DNA from 2 places in the Pseudoalteromonas sp. NCIMB 1079 genome. Region 1 is predicted to be linked to the other one. Evidence: riboswitches for the same ligand, from Rfam matches in the RefSeq annotation. Region 1 holds a riboswitch; the other holds the start of a gene.
What was found. A riboswitch is a leader RNA that binds a small molecule or an ion and turns the genes downstream of it on or off. The one in region 1 is predicted to bind cobalamin.
Positions count from the first base shown of each region.

Region 2: another riboswitch for cobalamin. It lies ahead of ABX891_RS04520 (ABC transporter ATP-binding protein); the one in region 1 lies ahead of ABX891_RS14170 (TonB-dependent receptor domain-containing protein).

Region 1 is NZ_JBEWZA010000001.1:3,050,379-3,061,319, forward strand. Features, by position in the region: gene ABX891_RS14160 (efflux RND transporter permease subunit) at 1-51, shown strand, start outside; gene msrA (peptide-methionine (S)-S-oxide reductase MsrA) at 137-673, shown strand; gene ABX891_RS14170 (TonB-dependent receptor domain-containing protein) at 910-2,760, opposite strand; cobalamin riboswitch at 2,798-2,981, opposite strand; gene ABX891_RS14175 (YajQ family cyclic di-GMP-binding protein) at 3,147-3,629, opposite strand; gene ABX891_RS14180 (VanZ family protein) at 3,782-4,135, shown strand; gene ABX891_RS14185 (ketopantoate reductase family protein) at 4,128-5,030, shown strand; gene thiI (tRNA uracil 4-sulfurtransferase ThiI) at 5,056-6,513, opposite strand; gene ABX891_RS14195 (TetR/AcrR family transcriptional regulator) at 6,894-7,559, opposite strand; gene coaD (pantetheine-phosphate adenylyltransferase) at 7,758-8,249, shown strand; gene ABX891_RS14205 (hypothetical protein) at 8,282-8,800, opposite strand; gene ABX891_RS14210 (hypothetical protein) at 8,802-9,329, opposite strand; gene ABX891_RS14215 (hypothetical protein) at 9,833-10,276, opposite strand; gene ABX891_RS14220 (hypothetical protein) at 10,850-10,941, opposite strand, start outside.
Region 2 is NZ_JBEWZA010000001.1:969,089-980,029, reverse strand. Features, by position in the region: gene yaaA (peroxide stress protein YaaA) at 1-309, opposite strand, end outside; gene tal (transaldolase) at 535-1,485, shown strand; gene ABX891_RS04550 (DUF3545 family protein) at 1,698-1,886, shown strand; gene ung (uracil-DNA glycosylase) at 1,994-2,656, opposite strand; gene ABX891_RS04540 (cobalamin-binding protein) at 2,653-3,513, opposite strand; gene cobO (cob(I)yrinic acid a,c-diamide adenosyltransferase) at 3,513-4,112, opposite strand; gene ABX891_RS04530 (cobyric acid synthase) at 4,105-5,589, opposite strand; gene ABX891_RS04525 (FecCD family ABC transporter permease) at 5,594-6,598, opposite strand; gene ABX891_RS04520 (ABC transporter ATP-binding protein) at 6,600-7,412, opposite strand; cobalamin riboswitch at 7,660-7,811, opposite strand; gene ABX891_RS04515 (porin) at 7,854-8,786, opposite strand; gene ABX891_RS04510 (LysR family transcriptional regulator) at 8,953-9,825, opposite strand; gene ABX891_RS04505 (MaoP family protein) at 9,917-10,291, shown strand; gene ABX891_RS04500 (response regulator) at 10,378-10,941, shown strand, end outside.

The DNA.
Region 1 (10,941 bases):
CAGCAAAAATTAGACAAACAAGCGGCTGAAAAACCTTTCGAAGAGATCTAGCCTCTTAATTGCGCCGTAACCTTGTTGTTGCGGCGCATACAATTTATGCTCGCCTTTAAACCCCATATACATTTTAGGAATACTTATGAGCTCAACAACGCAAGTAGCAACATTTGGTGGCGGCTGTTTTTGGTGTATAGATGCTGCATTTAGACGTGTAAATGGCGTACTAACCGTAAGCTCTGGCTACACCGGCGGTGAAACAAATAACCCAACATATGATTCTGTATGCTCAGGCACAACCGGTCACGCTGAGGTTGTTAAAATTGAATTTGACGCGACTGTAGTTAGCTTTGAAACACTGCTAGCAATGTTTTTCACTTTGCATGATGCAACACAATTGAATCGCCAAGGTAACGATATAGGCACACAGTATAGAAGCGTTGTTTATTATCACGATGAAGCTCAACTAAAGCAAACCAATGAAATGATAGCTCAACTGCAAAGCCATGTGAGTGAGCCAATTGTGACAGAAGTCAGCCCTGCCACTACGTATTATCCAGCAGAGCATTATCATCAAGATTACTATAACGAAAACCCACAGCAGGGTTACTGTAGTATTTTAATAGCACCTAAATTACATAAGTTTGCAACCGTATTTAAAGAGTTCTTAGCTGATTAATACCAATCTGCATAAGTATAGAAGCTATTTAACGATAATAAAATTGCGCTCTAACTAGGCAAAAATTTTATATCTAGTGGTTCTAAATAAAAATTTATAACGACGTTAGCGTATGATTTAATCGGTTAAACTGTTTAGAGGTCTATGCAGGTTGGTATAACTTAAAAGTAAACAGAAAATGCAAAAAGCCCGATAACTTATCGGGCTTTTGTATTTTTTATAACTAAATAATAAACTTAGAACTGGTAGCTAATCCCAGCAAATACTTGTCTGCTGGGTGCGCTGTAACCTAAAAGCTCACCACTTGCGGCAAAGCCAATACCCGCAGTGAAGTACTCTTTATCAGTTAAGTTTTCAATACGTGCATGTAGCGCTAGATTATCTAAAAGCTGATAGTTAGCAGCAATATTAAACACAGTAAACGCTGCAATTTCTGTATCGTAGTATGAAATTGAATCGCGAGATGAGCGATATAGCATGGTTAGATTGGCGTCAAAATATCCCCAACTTTTAGTAAGTGTATAATTAAATGCTTCAGATGGACGACGCGCTAACTCTTTACCCGTAGTTTCATCTTCTGTATCTAAAAAACTTAAGTTAGCGTTATGTTCAAATCCTAATGCGCTAAACTCAGCACTAATTTCAACCCCTTGCATAGACACACGCGCAACATTTGAAGGGACATATTTTCCCAAATTAGCGTCATATTGGTTTTCAATTAAGTTTGTAATATTATTATCAAAAATAGTAATATCGTAACGACCCCATTTTGTTGTAAGCGTAATGCCCAGCTCATTATTCACAGCCTCTTCGGGCTTAATATCGCTGTTACCTACATAATAGAGGCTATTCGTTACAAACGCGTTCACCAATGATGGTGCTCTAAATGCTGTACCGTGACTTGCACGAACACTAATATATTTATTAGCTTTATAACCAACACCTGTGCTGTATGTATTAGCGCGACCGTGGTAATCGTAATCATCGGTTCTAATAACAGCACTAGCAAGCCATATGTCATCGTCATAAAAAGCACCAATAAATAATGCTTTATTATCGCGTTTTTCATGTAATGAAGTTGCTGTAGAACCGGATAAATCTTCTTGTAATAAATTAACACCGCCACTTAATTCTAGTGTTTGAGTTAAAGTATATAGACCACGATATTCTGCTTCAAAACGTTCAGTACTATAAAAAGTATTTACTGCAGTCCCTGTTTGCTCATTTTCTTCTTGCGATAAACTGACTGAAACACCTTGATTATAATTTTGAGAGCTTTTTTCCCAACCTAATTTAGCTATATAGTTTTCAAAATCATAAGCGTCGCTAGAGTATGCCGAGTCGTATTCACCCTCACCCTCACTATACTGTGCTTGTGCGCTAAATTGACCCAAATCTTCAGTATGATAGCTTAAGTTAAAACCAATATTTTTATTTCTATAGCCATCATCATCATGATCTTTAGTAATTGCAGCAGTAGGGTCTTTTTCAGTAACATCAAAGCCATCTGTTTCTTCATAACCTGCATTGTATTTAAAGCTCAACGCATCTTTAGCTACCCCACCTGCTAGCTGATAGTTTGAGTAACTATTGCTACCAAATGTTGCAGATAAGGTATTATTAATTGCATCACGAGTAATGATGTTAATAACCCCTGCGATTGCATCTGAACCATAAATGGCCGCGCGAGCACCTTTGATAACTTCGATACGTTCAATGCTATTAACAGGGATATTAGTAAGCGACACACTCCCCGATGTCGCATCACTTATCCTAACACCATCCACCAAAACCAATGTGTATTTTGCCGACGCGCCACGTACAAATACATCCGCTTTTTGCCCAAAGCCCCCATTACTTACAATATCAAGACCAACAACTGTATTTAAAAGAGAGGGTAAATCGCGTACGTTGCTTGCTTCTATTTCTGCACGCTCAATAACATTTACACTTGCTAAAACGTCATTGATTGATTGCTCAAATTTATTAGCTGTAACGGTTATTTTTTCAATTGATTGCTCTGCGCCAGACACAGAAAATGAAAGCGCAGCAGAAATAGCAACGCCTAAAGTTGTTTTGTTTAACATGATGTCCCCTACCTTTGCCCACCGCAAAGATTTAAGTAAGTAAGATAGCATCAAGGCCGGTCTCCGGACTCAGTAAGCACATCAAAATATGCAATACTTTACCGTTGCGGGGGCAGTGTTGGGCTTGTAGTCATCATGAAAACGCACCAACTTCCCGATTATCCTGCTAAAAAAATCATTACATGAAGTGGCTAGCAAGCACCTTGAAAATATGTCGCTATTGTGAGTATTTTGTTTACAAATGTCAATGGACGTCTATATAGCTAAAGCTAGATTTACCTATGATAAATACGAAAAATAACCTCACAGAAAAAAGCCAAACATTACTGTTTAGCTTTTATTAATACATTCAACACACTCGTTAGCTAGGGTCTAGCAGGTGCACTTTAGTCACGAAAGTTTTTAAACTGAAAAGGCTGACCTAGCTCAGCGCTGCGCACTACTTGCATAGCCTCTTGAAGATCGTCACGTTTTTTACCTGTCACACGCACTTCTTCGCCTTGAATAGCGGCTTGTACTTTAACTTTTGAATCTTTAATGGCTTTAACCACTTTTTTGGCCATGTCTTTTTCGATACCTTGCTTTAACCCAACGTTACGAAATACATTTTTTCCTGCACGGCTAATATCTTGAAGTTCTAAACTAGCTACATCCATACCGCGCTTTGAAATTTTTCCCGCTAAAATATCGAACAACTGCATAACTTGAGAGTCAGCTTCTGCTTTAAGCTTAATTGTTTTATCGTTTAGCTCAATAGATGCATCAACGCCTCTAAAATCAAAGCGAGTCTCTAGTTCACGGTTTGCGTTATCAACCGCATTTTTAGCTTCGTTCATTTCTACTTCAGATACAATATCAAATGAAGGCATTAGTATACTCCTAACTATTTAATCTTAATTTTATGTGGCAATTATAACGCTAAAATTATAAATCTTTACATTTTTCTGCATCTTGTTCAGGTGCGATACTAAATTAATTTGATATACTTGCGCCTCTTTTTTAAGCGATTTTAGGATTTGTCGTGACAAGGCGTGTTTATCAAGCAGTTTTTTTAATCAGCATAGTGGCTTTCACCTTTTTATTTGCTAAAGAAATAAAAGGTGGCGTTGTAAATTTATTCCCTCATGTTGATAAAGTCGCCCATTTTGGGATTTTTTTTATATTAGCCATAATAATGGATAAGGCTTTTAAGCTTCCTTTATATGCTCAAATACTCTTATTAGCAGGCTATGGCGCCTCGATAGAAATAATGCAAGACGCACTTCCTTATAGGCAAGCATCACTTGGTGATTTTTTTGCTGATTTTGCAGGTGCTGCAAGCTACTTTTTACTTAGAGTAATTTTTACACCTCGAAAAAAGAACCCACATGGCTAATATTTTAATCGTTGGCGATGGCGCTATTGGCTTGTTGCTGAGCCACTTTTTGAGCGCATCGCATAATATCAGTGTTTTAACTCGTAAAAACCCAACAAACACCCGCTTTTACAGCAGAGCTAAGGGTGCATCAAAAAAAATTAACGCAAAATTTATTTCATTAAATCAGTTAGATAAAGCAACTGAATTTGATGTGATTTTATTTACCGTTAAAGCTTTTCAAGTGCTTGATGCGTTTTCTCAAATAAAGCCATTTTTACCGACACATTGCTCTGTTGTACTTTCGCATAATGGAATGGGCAACGTTGATGAGATAAATAACCAGCTAAACACCCATCAAGCACTCTACTTTTTAACGACAAGCATAGCGGGCTTTAAATCAAACCAATATATTGTGCAACACACAGGTGAAGGACAAAGCGTTATTGGTGGCTGTAATGAGCTTGCACTTCAAAATAGTGCGCCAATAGCTGATATTTTTAAAGTAATACCCAACCTAAAGTTTACTAATAACATTCAGCAGCTTCGTTTTGAAAAGCTACTCGTCAATATTGCCATTAATCCATTAAGCGCTTTAAGTAATGTAAAAAATGGCGAACTACGTGCACCTAAGTACAATACAATAATTTTTAATGCACTCACTGAAGCATGCAATATTGCAAAGGCTCAAGGGCTTAATATCCCATTAATTAAAGCGCTCAATATCGCTTATAAAATAATGGAGTTAACCGCAAATAATTACTCATCAATGCAGCAAGATATAGCTCACAATAGAGAAACTGAAATATCAGCTATATGTGGCTATATTAGCCAACAAGGTAAACTTCACAGTATTCCAACGCCTTACAACGATGAGTTGTTAGTCAAAATTCAGGCAAAAAAAAGCGTGGTATAAACCACGCTTATATAAGCTTTTAACTTTACGGGCGATAAACTTTTACCGTTTCGAAGCCCTGTTCGTGCAGCATAAGTGCCTGTAGTTGGCTCATTACGCCTCTGTCACAATATAAATAGTAGTCAGTGTCTTTTGGTAAATCACCAAACTTAGTAGCCAAACGGAAGAACGGCAAATGCACCACTTCAACACCATCGATTGCAAGCGGTGCAGCTTCTTCTTCTTCTGGTGAGCGAATATCAATTACTACAGAGCCTGCAGGTAAATCAGCAACCGACTCTGCCTCTTTTAGCTCTTGCTTGGCTTCTACGTCAATATCGCGTACATCCATTATGCGCGCGTTATTTACTACGGTATCTAGCACATCAAAATCGAACTTTTCTTCTTCGGCTTCTATTACTTCAATTTTGGCTTTAACTGTCGGTTTTTTAGAAATAACACCACAATATTCAGGCATCGTTTCAGCCATTTCAGCTGTACCAATTTGGCGAGCAAGATTAATAATTTCTTGTTTATCATTTTGAATTAGCGGGCGTAAAATAAGCGTTTCAGTAACACGGTCAATCACGCTTAAGTTCGCTAATGTTTGACTAGATACTTGGCCAATACTTTCACCAGTGACAAGCGCCTGAATGTTCAACTTTTCAGCCACTACACTTCCTGCTCGCATCATCATACGTTTAAGTACAACACCCATTTGGCTGTTTTCAACGTTTTCTAGAATTTCAGCAACAACAGGTTCAAAATCAACTGTTATAAATTTAACTTTATGTGTTGAGCTGTATTTTTTCCATAAAAAATAGCTCGCTTGCTTAACACCAATCTCGTGCGCTGCGCCACCTAGATTAAAGAATAAAAAGTGCGTACGTGCGCCTTTACGAATCATTTGGTAACTTGCTACGCCAGAGTCAAAACCACCCGACATAAGTGAAAGCACGTCTTCTTGCGTTGGTAGTGGAAAGCCCGCCATACCAAAATGCGTTTGCGAAACAATGTAAGCTTTATCGTCTTTTACTTCTAAGCGTATTGTTACTTCTGGACGGCTAAGCTTAACGCTTGCGCCTTCAATATGTTGATTTAGCCCACCACCAACATAACGCTCTAAATCAGTCGAGGTAAAGTCGTGTTGGCCTATACGCTTAGCACGCACACAAAAAGTTTTTCCCACAATTGTATGACCCACTAACGCTATTGTTTTTTGATAGATATCATCGAGAGTTTCAAATTGCGTCTCAGTTACTTCAATAAACTGAACGATACCAGGTATGCGTTTAAGGCTGTCGATAAAATCAAGGCGAACTTGTGCATCTTCAAGCTTTGTAACAACTGAAATATTATCCCAGTTATTTCTTACTTGTACTTTTTCGTCAAGACGTCGCAATACAATTTTAATGTTATTTTCTAACACTTTAGTAAAGCGTTTACGGACCGAACGGCTTTTGATGGCTATTTCAGGATGTAGTTTGACGATAAATTTAAGCATAGTTCACTCTTAGACTGCGGGAATTCGCGCTCCCAGGCATTTGACGCGCGATTATAGCAAAAAATTCAGCGTCTAGGAAACAACCAATAATTATCGACTAAGCAACCGCGAGGGCCTGTTTATCTTTCGAGGTTAAATTTGCAGCAGTGTGTTTGGTATTTTAGCAAGGCAGAGCCTATGTAGCGTGGTTATTCCCTATAAATAGGCGATAACGTAGCATAAATGCTAAACATACGCTGCTCGAAGGATTCTGTCTTAGGGCAATTAACTCTTTGTTGCCTACATAGATGTAGTCAGTAAGGTAACGCAGGAGCAGTTACCGAGCCCACCAGATTACAAATCTCGCATCGCGATTTAATCGCCCCTAGGTTGAACAAATTTTAATCCTGAAGGGTCACAGCCCCTAAGGCTTGTTGTGCTAACTCGGTGTACTTTTCGCGTAGCAGGTTCATTTTATCGATACTTTTATCGGTACTGTACGCTCTAAATAATGTAAGTACTTTTAAAATACCGTGATATATATCTTGCTCAGCAAGGGTACCGCTTGGCCTACGAGCCTTAATATAAGGCGTCCAAAAGCTAACAGTTAACTTTAGTGTATGGGCTAAATCAATAACATCTTGCTCATCAATAGCAATCATTTCACTATCGCGAAGACCTAGAATAATTTTACGAACTTGCTCTAATAACTCTAACTGAAAATCAATGTAAGCTTGTTTTAGCTCAGTGTCTCTGGCGAGTATATCGCCAAGATTGTCGTAAAAAAAATGGTAACGCCACATCAATTCAAATAACGAATCTAAATAAGCCGTTAAATGATTAAATGCATCATCATCTTTATTAATAGGTTTAAAGTGAGTATTTAAATGATCGCGATACAGCGCAAAAATATGACGGATAATGTCTTCTTTATTTTTAAAATGATAATAAAGATTACCCGGGCTCATCCCTAAGTTTGATGCAATATGATTTGTCGTTATTGCACGCTCACCATTTTCGTTAAACAACAAAATACTGGTGTGTATTATTTTATCCTTGGTATTCATATGCTAATACTCAAATTATCTATAGGCTACATTACACTCAAAAGAGGTAAACAGTATAAACAAATATGAATCATTAAAACACTCAAACCTTGGACTGATCTGTTCAAAGAAAGTAAGTGTTTATATGCTTTATTAGCTAGGCTGCTTTGTGGCATAAACACTGTTAAACTAGCGCTAAAATCATAAATAGTGAACATTATGAAAGTTATTGCAATTTACCCGGGCACCTTTGATCCACTAACTAATGGTCATACAGATCTTATTCAACGTGCAGCTAAAATGTTTGATACCGTATTAGTTGCGGTTGCGAACAACCCAAGTAAAAAACCCTGTTTTAACCTTGAAGAACGTGTTGAACTTGCAAACTCTATTTTAAGTCACTTAGATAATGTTAAGGTCATTGGTTTTTCTGGCTTATTGGCTGACCTTGCGCGCGATCACAATGCTAATGTGCTTATTCGTGGTATTAGAGCGGTATCTGATTTTGACTATGAATTTCAATTAGCTAACATGAACCGCCGCCTGAATCCTGATTTAGAAAGTGTATTTTTAACACCCGCAGAGCGAAATTCATTTATTTCATCAACGCTCGTTAAAGAAGTAGCACGTCACAATGGTGATGTAAGCGAGTTTGTAGATCCTGTAATTGTCAAAGCTCTAAAAACTAAACTGGGCTGTGGTGCCCAATAACACTTCCCGAATTAGCGCATAACTTGTATGCGCTAATTTGGCTTTTGTATAGATGATGATTTTAATTTTTTAATTAACCAAACAAGTTTTAGCAAATCTTTATTGATAATTAGTATTAGCGCCATAGTGATATCAATAATAGGCATAAGAAAACCATACAGCATCCACAGCCACCAAAAGTCCCAATTGCCATAAAGAGTATTATCAATATACATGCTCATAAACAGTGAGGCATTGATACCAAGCCCTACAATAAGATAATAAAATCCGTACGGTATTTTGCGTCCTAAAAAAATACGCCACATAAAAATAACGGCAATTGTTAGTACATCAAATATAAACATCTTTAAATGCGGAGCTGCAGTAGTTATGTCCATAAATAAACTAAGTGTGTACGAAGCCATCATAATAAAGCTAAGGTGAACTCGGCTTTTATCTTGCTTATTAATGGCAATTGATAGAGTGAACAAAAAAGAAAAAACAAACAGCCATGTAATAAGTATTCCAAAATATTCATTAACTGAATTTAATTGCCAAAATAGATCCTCCATTCTATTCAACCTTTTGATGAGTGCTTTTTCTACGATTAAGTAAATACCGTTTTAATGCAACCAAACCTAAAAAATCTTTATTAATTAGGAGAACTAAAAGCATCGTTAAATCAGAAATTATTTGCCCTATTGCATATAAGGCCCAAAACCACCAGTAGTCTAAATTTCCTAAAACAATACTGTCGTAGTGCATTCCAAGAAAAACAAATGCGTTAAAGCTAAGTCCGACTAAAAGATAATAAAAGGCTACGGGGAGATTTTTACTAAAGTATATCCGCCATATAATCAGAAAAAATATAGTTAAGATATCAAATATAAAAAGGGTCAAATGGGGTGTGTTGCTCAAGGGATCCATAAAAATACTTGAGGTGTAAGATACCATCATAATGAATGCAAGCTGTGTGCAGCTTTTGTCAGACTTGTTAATGCTTGCAGACAAATTATATAAAAAAGCGAGTACAAAAGACCATGTAGTAAAAATGGTTATATAGTCGTATAAACCAGCCAGCTGCCATAAAAAATCAAGCATTGCGTGACCTTTTAAATTTTTCAGTTAAAAATTTAGTAAGCTTAACTAGACCTAAAAAATCTTTGTTAAAGATAAGCGCTAATGGCATTATCAAATCTGTAAAGTACATACCAAATACATAAACGTTCCAAAACCACCAATAATATAGAGTACCTAAAATCTCTATATCGTAATGCATAGCTAAAAATAAAGATGCGTTAATACTCAGACCAAAAACAAGATAATAAAATGCGTTAGGAATTGGGCCTCGACTGCAGTACCGAAACGCAAAAATAATAATTAGAGTTACAATATCGAAGTAAAAATAGTTTAAGTGAGACACTATAACCATATCGAACAGTGTACTTAAGGTATACGAAATCATCATAATACCAGAAAGGTACATTGTATTTTTATAGGGACTGTTTATGCTTGCTGACAAATTATAAAGAAATGCAATTACAAAGAACCATGTAATAAAAATACCTACATAATCTCTAATCGCTACCAGATCCCACAGTATGTCAGCCATCATGCCCCTTTATAAATTTATTATTTCGCAACCACCCTTTTAGTTTATACAAACCTAAAAAATCTTTGTTTATAAAAAATATAGCTACCATTATGAAATCAGCAGCGTTAACCCCTATTGCGTAAGCATTCCAAAGCCACCAGTAGCTTGTATTATTTGATATATAGATGTCGTAATGCATGAGAAAATGCAGAGTTGAGTTTATAGCTAAACCAGTAATAATATATAGATAGGTAATACCACCATGCCATAGCCACCTAAGGAAAATAATAACTAGGAGAGTTAAAGTATCGGAAAACAAAAAATCGAGATAAGTTACCGTATCAAGATTTGTAAATATACTAAATGAATATGAAATACTCATGACTAAAGACAAATACACTCTTTCTTTATTAGGCTTATTAATCGAATGAGCAAGGGAGTATAAAAATGCCATAAGGAATCCCCATTGTACAAATGCACCTATGTACAATGACACTGTTGGACTTACCAAAAGTTCACCCATTATTTTACGACTTTTTCAAGTTTAATTTGAAGGCTTTTAAATGTAGCATCTGTATAATGTTCCTATTGAGTACTAATGAAAGCATCATTAGAGTATCTATAGAGTTAACACCTATCGAATAAAAACTCCAATACCACCAAGGCTCAATATTATATAAGACATATAGATCATAGTGCAGTATTAAGGTAAGTACTGCATTTATCGTTAACGAAATTATTATGAAGTGAAAAGCTGCAGAACGTTGGAGCACTTTGAAGTACTGTAAAGTTAACAGAGCTAAAATTGTAATGAAATCGTAAAGCGCCCAGCTTAAATATAAATTTTCTAATAAGTTTATATAACCACTAGAAATATATGAGCAGAGCATAAGCGCAGATAAATAGGCAGGAGATTTATTCTCTTTATTTATACTGGATGCTAAGCAGTATAAGAAGGCCATTAAAAAGCCCCATTGAGAGAAAGCTTCTACATAATCCATCAGGGCTTCAGTAACGTACATTTAAGTTAGGTTACTTTATGGGTATCTTTTGACTTGAAGTAGTTGATAGTTTTATTTTTTAATTTATGAAGACCGAGAAAGTCTCTATCAACAATAA
Region 2 (10,941 bases), 2.1 Mb from region 1:
GTAATCAAGCTCGCTAGCTTTAAGCGTGCTTGCATCTAAACCGCCGTATACATCGCCATTAAAGGCAAGCACTGCTTGTTTAGCGTTACTTTGAGTAAACGGCTGCGCCCACTCGCTAAAGCGTGCTGCGTTAAGCCCAGATAGCTTATCGCTAATTTTCATTAAACTGCCAATTTGCGCTGGTGTTAGTTCACGGCATACTTTCATGAGCTCTTCGCTGTGCTCTAGTAATTCAGGCTGAGTGAACTTGTCTGTTGCGGGTGGCGTTTCGTAATCAAGATTTTTTGCAGGTGAAATAACAGTGATCATAGTTAGCTATTGACTTGTAATTTATTTAGTGTCAATTTCAACATTAAATGAAACGAAAAGCACGTTTTGTTTAAATAAATCCTCTCTTAATAACCCATGCATTGCCGTTTTTCTATTGATAAGGACATAAGACCTATCAAGCATTGTCACACTGTTGCAGTATGGATTGTATATATTAAGAGTGATTAGATTTTTCTTTTAACTTGCTTGGAATGAGGAAAGCAAATGACTTCAGCTCTACAAAGGCTAAAACAACATTCATCTATCGTAGCCGACACTGGTGATATTGAAGCTATTAAAAAGCATCAACCAGAAGATGCAACTACAAACCCGTCGCTTTTATTAAAAGCGAGCGAGATTGAAGCATATAAGCCTTACCTAGATAAAGCTTGGAGCTATGCAAAAGAAACCGAGCAAGAGCCTGCTAAACAACTTGAACTAGCATGTGATTACTTTGCTGTATTACTTGGTAAAGAAATTAGCGAAATTGTACCTGGTTATATTTCAACTGAAGTAGATGCACGCCTTTCGTTTAATACGCAAGCGACTATTGATAAAGCACATACTCTACTTAGCCTTTACGAAAAAGAAGGTGTAAGCAAAGACAAAATTTTAATCAAAGTAGCGTCTACGTGGGAAGGTATTAAAGCCGCTGAGCAACTAGAAAAAGAAGGTACTAAATGTAACCTTACTTTATTATTTAGCGATGCCCAAGCTCGCGCATGTGCCGATGCAAACGTATTTCTAATTTCGCCATTTGTAGGGCGTATTTTAGATTGGCACGTTGCTAACGGTATGGAAAAACCAACCGATCCGCTACAAGATCCAGGTGTTCAGTCTGTACGCAGCATTTTTGAATTTTACAAACGCCATGACTACAAAACAGTTGTGATGGGTGCAAGTTTCCGTAATACAGGCGAAATTATTGCTCTTACTGGTTGCGACAAGCTAACTATTAGCCCTAATCTTTTAGAAGATTTAGGTAACCTTGAAGGCGCACAGGAATACTTGCTAGAAACAGATATTCCTAAAGAGCCAAAACCAGAGCCACTTACAGAAGCGCAGTTCCGTTGGTTACATAACCAAGATGCTATGGCTACTGAAAAACTGGCTGAAGGTATTCGCTCTTTTGCTGATGCACAAGAACAACTAGAAGCGCGTTTTAAAGCAATGTAATTTGCTATAATCGTGTTTTAAAAACGTCGCAATAGCGGCGTTTTTTTATGCCTAAAATAGGCTACTTCTCTATTTAGCCTTCATATAATCTTCGTATAAACCTTCATCAATTAATCACACTTATGTAACATAACTGTCACTTTTTTATTCTATTTTAACTAGGCCTGTGGTATAGGTATTCTTGAGGTCAATAAAATCAATAGGAGAAGTTCATGGATAGCCTAAACGATATATTAGAGATATTAGAAGGACCAGATACAACAAGGAAAACCTCTCAGAAAAATAAAAAAAGAAAATGGCGTGAAATAGAAGCAATAAAAGATAAACAGCGCCTACGTAAAGAACTACAAGAACTAGACTACTTTACAGACAGTATTGCAATTGATGAGCTCGATTTTTAATTCAATACGCCCCAACTAAACAAAAAGGCTTCCACTATATGGAAGCCTTTTTTAATGCACTAAAGATAGCTGCATGAGATAAATTTATTATTCAGAGCTCGGGTTATTTACACCTGCCAGTTAATCGGTTTTTCACTTTGGGCTTGTAATAGCTCATTCGTTTGTGAGAAATGCTGACAGCCAAAAAAGCCTCTATGCGCCGAAAGCGGCGATGGGTGCGGCCCTTTTAAAACATGATGGCGAGTGCTATCTATGCCTTTACCTTTTTTTTGTGCATGTGCACCCCATAAAATAAATACCACACCTTCGCAGTGCTTATTAATATGCGCAATTACATTATCGGTAAATTGCTCCCATCCTAAATGTTTGTGAGAATGCGCTTGACCTTGCTCAACGGTCAATACTGTATTGAGTAAAAACACGCCCTGATCTGCCCAGCTTTGCAGGTAACCATGCTCAGGAATAATAAATCCGCTGATATCGACAGCTAACTCTTTGTACATATTTTTAAGCGACGGTGGCAACTTTTTTACATCAGGCAATACCGAAAAACACAAGCCATGCGCTTGCCCTTCTCCGTGGTATGGGTCTTGTCCTAAAATTACAACGCGGATGTCATTTAGTGCGGTGGCATCAAAAGCACTAAATACTTGAGCTTCAGGCGGATAAACAGCAACACCTTCATTGCGGCGATTAGCCACATACTCTAACGTTTGCTGCATGTAAGGTTGTTGTAATTCACTTTCTAAAAATGTAGCCCAATTGCTCATTGTGTACTCTTAATCTGTTTACGTGATGCGTCTATTTTATCACACATATCCGCGAGCCCATCTAGCATGCGCGGAGTAAAACGATGTAATAAATCGGCATTTACGCTAATAAATTGATCATTTTTAACAGCGGGCACTTCTGGCCATTTTTGCCAATTAACAACCGGCTGTGGTGTTTTTGATTTTTCATCAGGGATAATAATAACTTGTGGCTTAGTAACAATGACATTTTCGATACTAATTTGCGGGTAATCTGTAACGCTCTGTGCAAATACATTGCTTACATGGCATGTTTCAATCAGTTGGCTTATCCACGTATTTTTACTTACTGTCATCATGGGCTCAGCCCATAACTGATAAAACCCGGTAATATTTTTTTTATCTTGCTGGCTTTTAACAATACCATTTAGCTTATGTTTAAATGCGCTTGCCGCTTGCTGGCTTTGCTTAATGTTCCCTGTAAATTCACCAAAAGTAAGTAACTCGTCGGCTACACCAGCGATTGTGGTGGGATTACTCAAATACACTTTTATACCCAGACGCTCTATTTGGGCTAAATCTTCGCTTTGATTTCCGCTTTTCCACGCAATAACTAAGTCGGGTTTAAGCGCCAATACTTTTTCAAGCGAGATGCCGTAATAACCCCCTATGCGCTCAATACTTTGGGCTTCACTTGGGTAGTCGGCGTAATCAACTGTGCCCACAATATTATCGCCCGCCCCTATGGCAAATAGGTTTTCGACTATATGTGGTGCAAGCGCGATTATTCGCAGTTTTTTAGAATCATTAACCTGCTCTGCAAGTGCACTGCCCGATACACTAAAAAGCAGTAGCCCAATAAAAAACGCTTTAAACATTAGTAATCAAACCCTTCGAGCGCTTTTATGCCTGAGTCGAATGCGTGTTTTACATTACGCACTTCGCTTACTGTGTCGGCAAGGTCTGTTAAGGTACGATGCGCTGCACGCCCTGTAATAATAACTGACTGCATTGGTGGGCGGTTATTAAGCGCTGTTACCACTTCATCTAAATCAACGTAGCCGTAGGTCACCATATACGTAAGCTCATCGAGTAATACTAAATCAATACTGCTATCTGCAAGCATGCGTTTTGACTCTTGCCATGTTGCTTGGGCGGCTGCAGTATCGGCTTCTTTATTTTGCGTATCCCAGGTAAAACCGGTGTTCATTACAACAAACTCAACGCCTGCACCTTGTAATAAATTACGCTCGCCACACTCCCACGTACCTTTAATATATTGGCAAACAGCTGCTTTTTTACCATGCCCTACGCAACGTGCTACAACGCCAAAGCCCGAGGTTGATTTACCTTTACCGTTACCGGTGATTACCTGAAAAATACCTTTTACATCTTGTGCGGCGGCAACACGTGCATCCACTTGTTCTTTTACTTTTTGTTGGCGCTGCTTATGCTTATCGTTGTTTTGTTCAGTCATTATTGTGCCCTTCATAAATCGAGATAATTTGCTGTATGTTTAAATGCGTTTCGCACATGGTTGCTAATCGTTCTAACTGCTGCTCGCGATGAGTGGCAATACTAATTGGGTTAATTGAGGCGCTTGGTTTTACCCATTTTAAAATTTGCGATGTAGCATCGGCTTCATCAAACAAGCCATGTAAATAAGTGCCCGCAATGGCGTTATCATCGCTAATAAAGCCATCAAACGTAAAGCCATGTGGGTGGCTTTCATCAAAGGTTAAAAATGGCTTATTAAGCGCTGCACCTTGGCTAATCCCTGCATGTATTTCGTAACCACTACAGGGTGTTTGTTGGTTATTTAAAAGCAGTGTAGCGGTTATTTTAGTTAATACTTTTTGTGCTTTCAGCGTGGTTTCAAAATCGCACAGGGCGAGTCCATTTACTTGTTTTAATGATGACTCAATACCCTCGGGATCGTTGATTGTATTGCCTAGCATTTGCATGCCGCCACAAATACCAAGTACTTTACCACCATAGCGTAAGTGGCGTTTAATTTGAGTGTCCCAGCCTTCATTTTTCAAAAAATTTAAATCGCCTAGCACATTTTTACTGCCAGGGAGAATTATCAGATCAACGTTTGGGATCGTTTGCGTATGGCGCACATAATTTATATTAATGTTTGGGTGCAAACGCAGTGCATCAAAATCGGTGTGGTTACTAATGTGGGGAACAAGTAGCACTGCAATATTAATTGTGGCGTTGGTTACGTTATTATCAATTGCGACGGCGTCCTCGGCATCAAGCGCAAGGTCGTGCAAATAAGGCAATACGCCAAGCACGGGTTTGTTTGTGTATTCTTCAAGCCAATCTAGCCCGCCTTGCAGCAAACCTATATCGCCTCTAAAGCGGTTTATAACAAAGCCTTTTACGCGCGCTTGTTCTGACTCGCTTAGCAAAGCAAGCGTACCTACCAAGTGTGCAAATACGCCGCCTTTATCAATATCAGCAATTATAATTACTGGGCAATCTACCTCTTCGGCGTAGCCCATATTGGCAATATCGTTTTCACGCAGGTTTATTTCAGCAGGGCTCCCAGCCCCTTCAACAAGGAGTAAATCAAAACGTTTAGCTAAACGGTTATGTGAGGTTATTACTGCATCCATCGCCACTTTTTTATAGTCGTGATATTTGCCCGCTTCCATATTGCTAATGGCTCTTCCGTGAATAATCACTTGTGCGCCCGTATCGCTATTAGGTTTAAGTAAAATAGGATTAAAGTCTATTTCTGGCTCTATTTTAGCTGCTATTGCTTGCAAAGCTTGCGCACGACCAATTTCGCCGCCATCTTTTGTTACTGCGCTATTAAGTGCCATATTTTGTGGTTTAAAAGGCGCAACCTTTACCCCTCGCTTAGCAAATACTCTGCAAAGGGCTGCAACTAGGGTACTTTTACCTGCGTCGGAAGTAGTGCCTTGCACCATTAAGGTTTTCATGGAATTACACCCTTCGCTTTCTAAAAAACAATAAACTCAAAAAGAACACGCTACCAATAGCAGCGGTTATAACACCTACGGGCAATTCTTGGTTTTTTAGCAATGAGCGCGAAAGTACATCAACCCACACCATAAATGTACCGCCCACTAAGCTGGTTACTAGCAATCCCGCGATGGTGCCTTGGGAGATAAAAAAGCGCACAATGTGCGGTACCATTAATCCTACAAACCCAATACCACCACACATAGCCACCAACACAGCGGTAATTAATGAGCTCAAAACCAGCATAAGTACTCTAAAACGCTGGACCCTAACACCTAATGTAATTGCGCTTTCATCGCCCAGTAACATAGCATTGAGCTGCCTTCTAAAGCTCAGCATTACAAACGTACACAATGTAATTACCAATAAAGGCAACCAAAGCGTTGCCCACTGCGCACGTGCAAAGCTGCCCAGTGTCCAAAATAAAATAGCGGCTACCGCCTGAGGGTCGCTCCAATAAAGCAACAAGCTGGTAAATGCACTAAATAAAAACGACAGAGCAACGCCAGCTAATAACATTGATTCTACCTGTGCACTTTGCTGCCTACCTGCAATAAGAATTAATAAACTCATAGCGAGTAAGCTACCTAATAACGCTGCTGCCGATAACATAAAACCTGCGCTAATGCCTGCTAATGCCATAAGTAACACCACCCCAAATGAGGCGCCCGACGATATACCAAATAAGTAAGGGTCGGCTAGGGGGTTGCGCGTTACCGTTTGTAAAATAAGCCCCGCAATTGCTAAGCCAGAGCCTGCTAAAAAGGCGAGTAATGTGCGTGGCATTCTTAGTTCAAAAATAATACGCGTATTAAAAGACGCCTCATTTGAGAGTAAAAAACTATTAAATACATCTTGAAGTGAGGTCTCTGCTGCACCAAAACTAAGTGCTGCAAATAAGCTAAATAAAGCAGCTGCAGCACTGATGAATAGCGCAAGTGAGTGGCGAGTATTAACTGCGCTCATATTATTCGTAACCATAAAAGTAAGTGATATGAGGGATGCTATTTCCCGACTTCGATATTTGCGGGTGATTATTTACTTGGGCGCAGACACCAAAAACGTCGCCTAGCATGTTTTCGGTTAATACCTCACTTGGCGTGCCTGAATGCGTAATTTCACCATTTTTAATAACCACTAGTTCATCGCACATTGCAGAAGCTAAGTTTAAATCGTGAAACGATGCAAACACCGTTACACCCAACGATTTAGCAAGCTCCATTACCTGTATTTGGTATTTAACATCTAAATGGCTAGTTGGTTCGTCCATTATTAACAACTGAGGTTGCTGGACTATGGCGCGGGCTATCAAGGCACGTTGCTTTTCACCACCCGAAAGTGACTCAAAGCTTTGATCGCTATGATCTGCCAACCCTACAGTGTTGATAGCTTGGGTAATTTTTTGTTTATCAATGTTAGTTACCGAGCTAAATAGCGATTTATGAGGCGTTAGCCCAAGCGCAATAACATCAAATACGCTTAAGTTAAATTGCGACGGGGTTTCTTGCAAAACAACCGCTACTTTTTTTGCGTACTCATCGCTTTTTAGCTGCCAAATATCGGTGTTGTTAAACTCTACAACGCCATCACTGGGTTTATTAAAACGATATAAACAACGCAATAAGCTCGATTTACCTGCGCCATTAGGTCCAATTAAACCAACAAATTTACCTGTGGTTATTTTAAGGTTTATTTTTTTGAGGATCGTTTTATTGCCAATACCCCACGATACGTTTTTAACGTTTAGTAATGGTATATTTAATGGCGTTTGAGTGTGCAATAGTCAGTCCTAGACGGGATTAAACTCACTAAAAATGCGATAAAAATACTAATGCACTACAAGAAAAAATGAGTAAACCCGCTCGTTAAAAGAATTCATACCAATTGTATTAAATTAGTGATTTATTATAGCGACAAATAAATAGCTTAATAACAAGGCGGAAATTATGACATATACTTTTTCTATATAAATAATTTTTAACGAAGTTAGTAAGTTATATAATTCGCTAGAAAGATCATGTTTTTAATAAAATTGGTATTATACCATTTGTATCTGACTTAAAGCTTTGCGCTAATTACAGTTGCGGGAACAGTCGAGGACTCGCACCTCATTCCAAATGAAGCTCTATTATGGGCGGCTAAGTAAATAATTTAAAGCAAAAAAAACCGCACTCAAAAGAGCGCGATTAAAAGGGAGTGTTTTAACTAATTTAGCGAATAGTTAAAACTTGTATTCCATACCTAAGCCTACGTAGTCTTGGTCAACGTTGTTGTCCATATCGAAGCTTGAGTAAAAGCCAAATACTTTAATGTTTTTATTTAATTTGTGATCAAGACCAACTGATATTGCTGACTTATCGTCGCTGTCGTCAAAGTCCATGTCTTGGTATTGTACTTTAAATGTGTTGTTACCCATGCTGTAAGCCGCATTTAATAGATAACCATCCGCTTCTGCGCTGCCGTCAACTTTTTCTTGTGTTTGGTACATTGCACCTAACTTAAAGTTTTCAACTTTACCTTGGATTGATGCGCGTACTACATCGTAGCCATTTACTTCACTATCGGCTGCGATAGAGGCATATACTGCGCTCTTTTTAAGTGCCACGTCACCGTAAGTAACCGCCATTGAGTAACCGTTATCAGCGTCTACATCATCTTCAGCTACAAAAGTAGCAAGTACTTTAAAACCTTCGTATGAGTTTGATGAATAACTAACAGTATTCCCTAAACGGTTTTCACCTTTAAATACATTTTTAATATCGCCTTCAAGGTCGTTAAACAAGTCTAACTTACCTTGAGATTGTTTAAGCGCAGTATCGTTACGACCAATAACCACTTGGCCAAACGCACCTTTTAAACCAACGTATTGGTTACGCGCAGAAATATTGTCGTCGTTATCGCCTTTTGAATCAGCATCAGACACATCAACTTGAAACTCAAACTTATATACCGCTTCTAAACTATCATTTATTTTTTCAGAACCTTTAACACCAAGACGAGATGCATTACTTTTTATCTCAGTAAAAGACCCTTCGCCGTCATCAGATGATTGCACTGTTACATTCGCTTTACCGTAAATGTCTACATCGGCAAGTGCATTAAAAGATAAACCACTTAATAGTGCTAAGCATAAGCTCGATTTTACAAATTTCATGTTATTTCCTTGGATAATCACAAAAGACTAATTTTTAAAACTGCTGCATTTTGTCACCACTAAATGACAGTAATATTACAATGGAAATATTAATGTCTTTTTTTATTAATAAAAATGCATTAAATTTGAAATCAAAATAACATGAAAGCCTAATAAACGGCCGAACTTACTTACTTTTCTTTAATGACAAGCTTGGGGTCATTTGCGATAGTAAATTAACTAAGGTTTCTATTAACTCTTTTTGCTCGTTGTCTCTGTGATACGCTATAAACACGTCTCGCGAGGTATTTTCTACATCTTTAACATGAAACAGTTCACCTTTTTCTAAATGCCCTTCTACCAATACTTGAGGTATAAATGCACTGCCGCCACATTGCAGTATTAAATCAAGTGCAATACGTCCTGTGCTGGTTCTAAAATAAGGCGGTGTTTTACCGGTAAACTGACGCGCATGCCAAAGTGAGAAAGTAGTTCCCCAATCAACATATACATACTGATTATCAAAAAAGTTTTCGTTCGTTGCAGTGTCGTATCCGCTTACGGGAATGATTGGCAACTCACAGATTCGCTCTACCACTAGCTCGTCTACTTTTGGTGGATCAAACAATATTGCCAAATCAAGCGTGCGTTCTAATAACAGCCGAGTGCTTTCTTGTTGTGCTTTAACTTCTGCGACTAATGACACGCCCGGCATCGCCGATACAATATTTGTTATACCAAACTGTAAAAAAGCATCCCAAATATTAGGCGTTCCTGCTAAGCTAATTTGCTTATGCATATTATCGGCAAGCGCAACATCCACTTTGGCGCGTTGCATGCCCGTAATAATCATTTGTGCATGGGGTAATAAGCGCTCGCCAGGTGCTGTAAGTTGAATGTTATTACGCTGGCGAATAAACAAATTAACACCAAGCCCTTGCTCTAATTGGCGAATTCTAAAGCTCACTGCAGACTGCGTAATATAAAGGTTTTCGGCCGCTTTACCAAAGTGACGCGTACGCACTACCTCAACGAATGTTTTTAATAAATCGATATCCAATTTTTTATCCTCACGATAAAAATAATTTGTTTAATAAATTGCCAAACTTGCATCATACTCCAGCTAATTACTAAGGTATGAGGATAAAGCTATGAGCAATAACATTTCATTACTACGCCAAGCATTTGTTAGCCAACGTCAATTTTATGATGATCAAAACTTTCCACGAGGCTTTAGCCGCAGCGGAAACTTCACCTTATTAGAAGCCAGCATACTTGAACAACACGGAGTTGTTTTAAAAGGCTTATACAGTAAAACAATTGAGCCGCAAAACGAACACCAAGAACAGTTTGTAGCAGTCGTAACTGGCTCACAAGAACCTACCAACCCAATCGAACGAGCTTGGGTAAAATACTTAAAACTAACGACCTGCAAAACTAAGTTTCATACTTTATTTGGACGCTCAAAAATGTCGAGCCCGGCACCGATTAGCCAAGAGTATTATTCAGAAGCGGATAATCTGTAAGTACTTAAGTTATTTGCTTTTTTGCGTTTTAACAGTTACAACTTGTATAAGCAAATATTTTTGCAAAATATATATAGGGTTGTTCCGTGACGCGAAAAATACTAATAGTTGAAGATACACCTGCCATGGCGCGAGTGCAAAAGCACATCGCGCTTAAGGCTGGTTATGAAGTTGATATAGCTGAGTCATTAGCGCAAACAAAAGAGCTTATAAGTAAAAATAGCTATTTTTGCGCTGTAGTTGACTTCATATTACCTGATGCCCCATCTGGTGAAGCTGTACCTTGTACTATTAATGCAGACATTCCAACTATTGTAATGACGGGCAATATTGATAAAAAAACTCGCGACACTGTAGAAAAATACCCAATCATCGATTACATCATTAAAGAAAATAAACAAGCTTATCAGTACCTCGAAAAACAGTTACAGCGCCTGCCTCGTAACGAAAATGTAAAAGTACTCGTTGTTGACGACTCTAAATCGACCCGACGATACATTTGTAGTTTATTAGTGCGCCATAAGTATCAAATTATTGAAGCGCAAGACGGACAAGAAGCGTTAAACCTCCTTGAAGCTTCACCTGATATTTCAGTTATTATTACTGATAATGAAATGCCCAACATGAATGGCGATGAACTATGTAGCGAG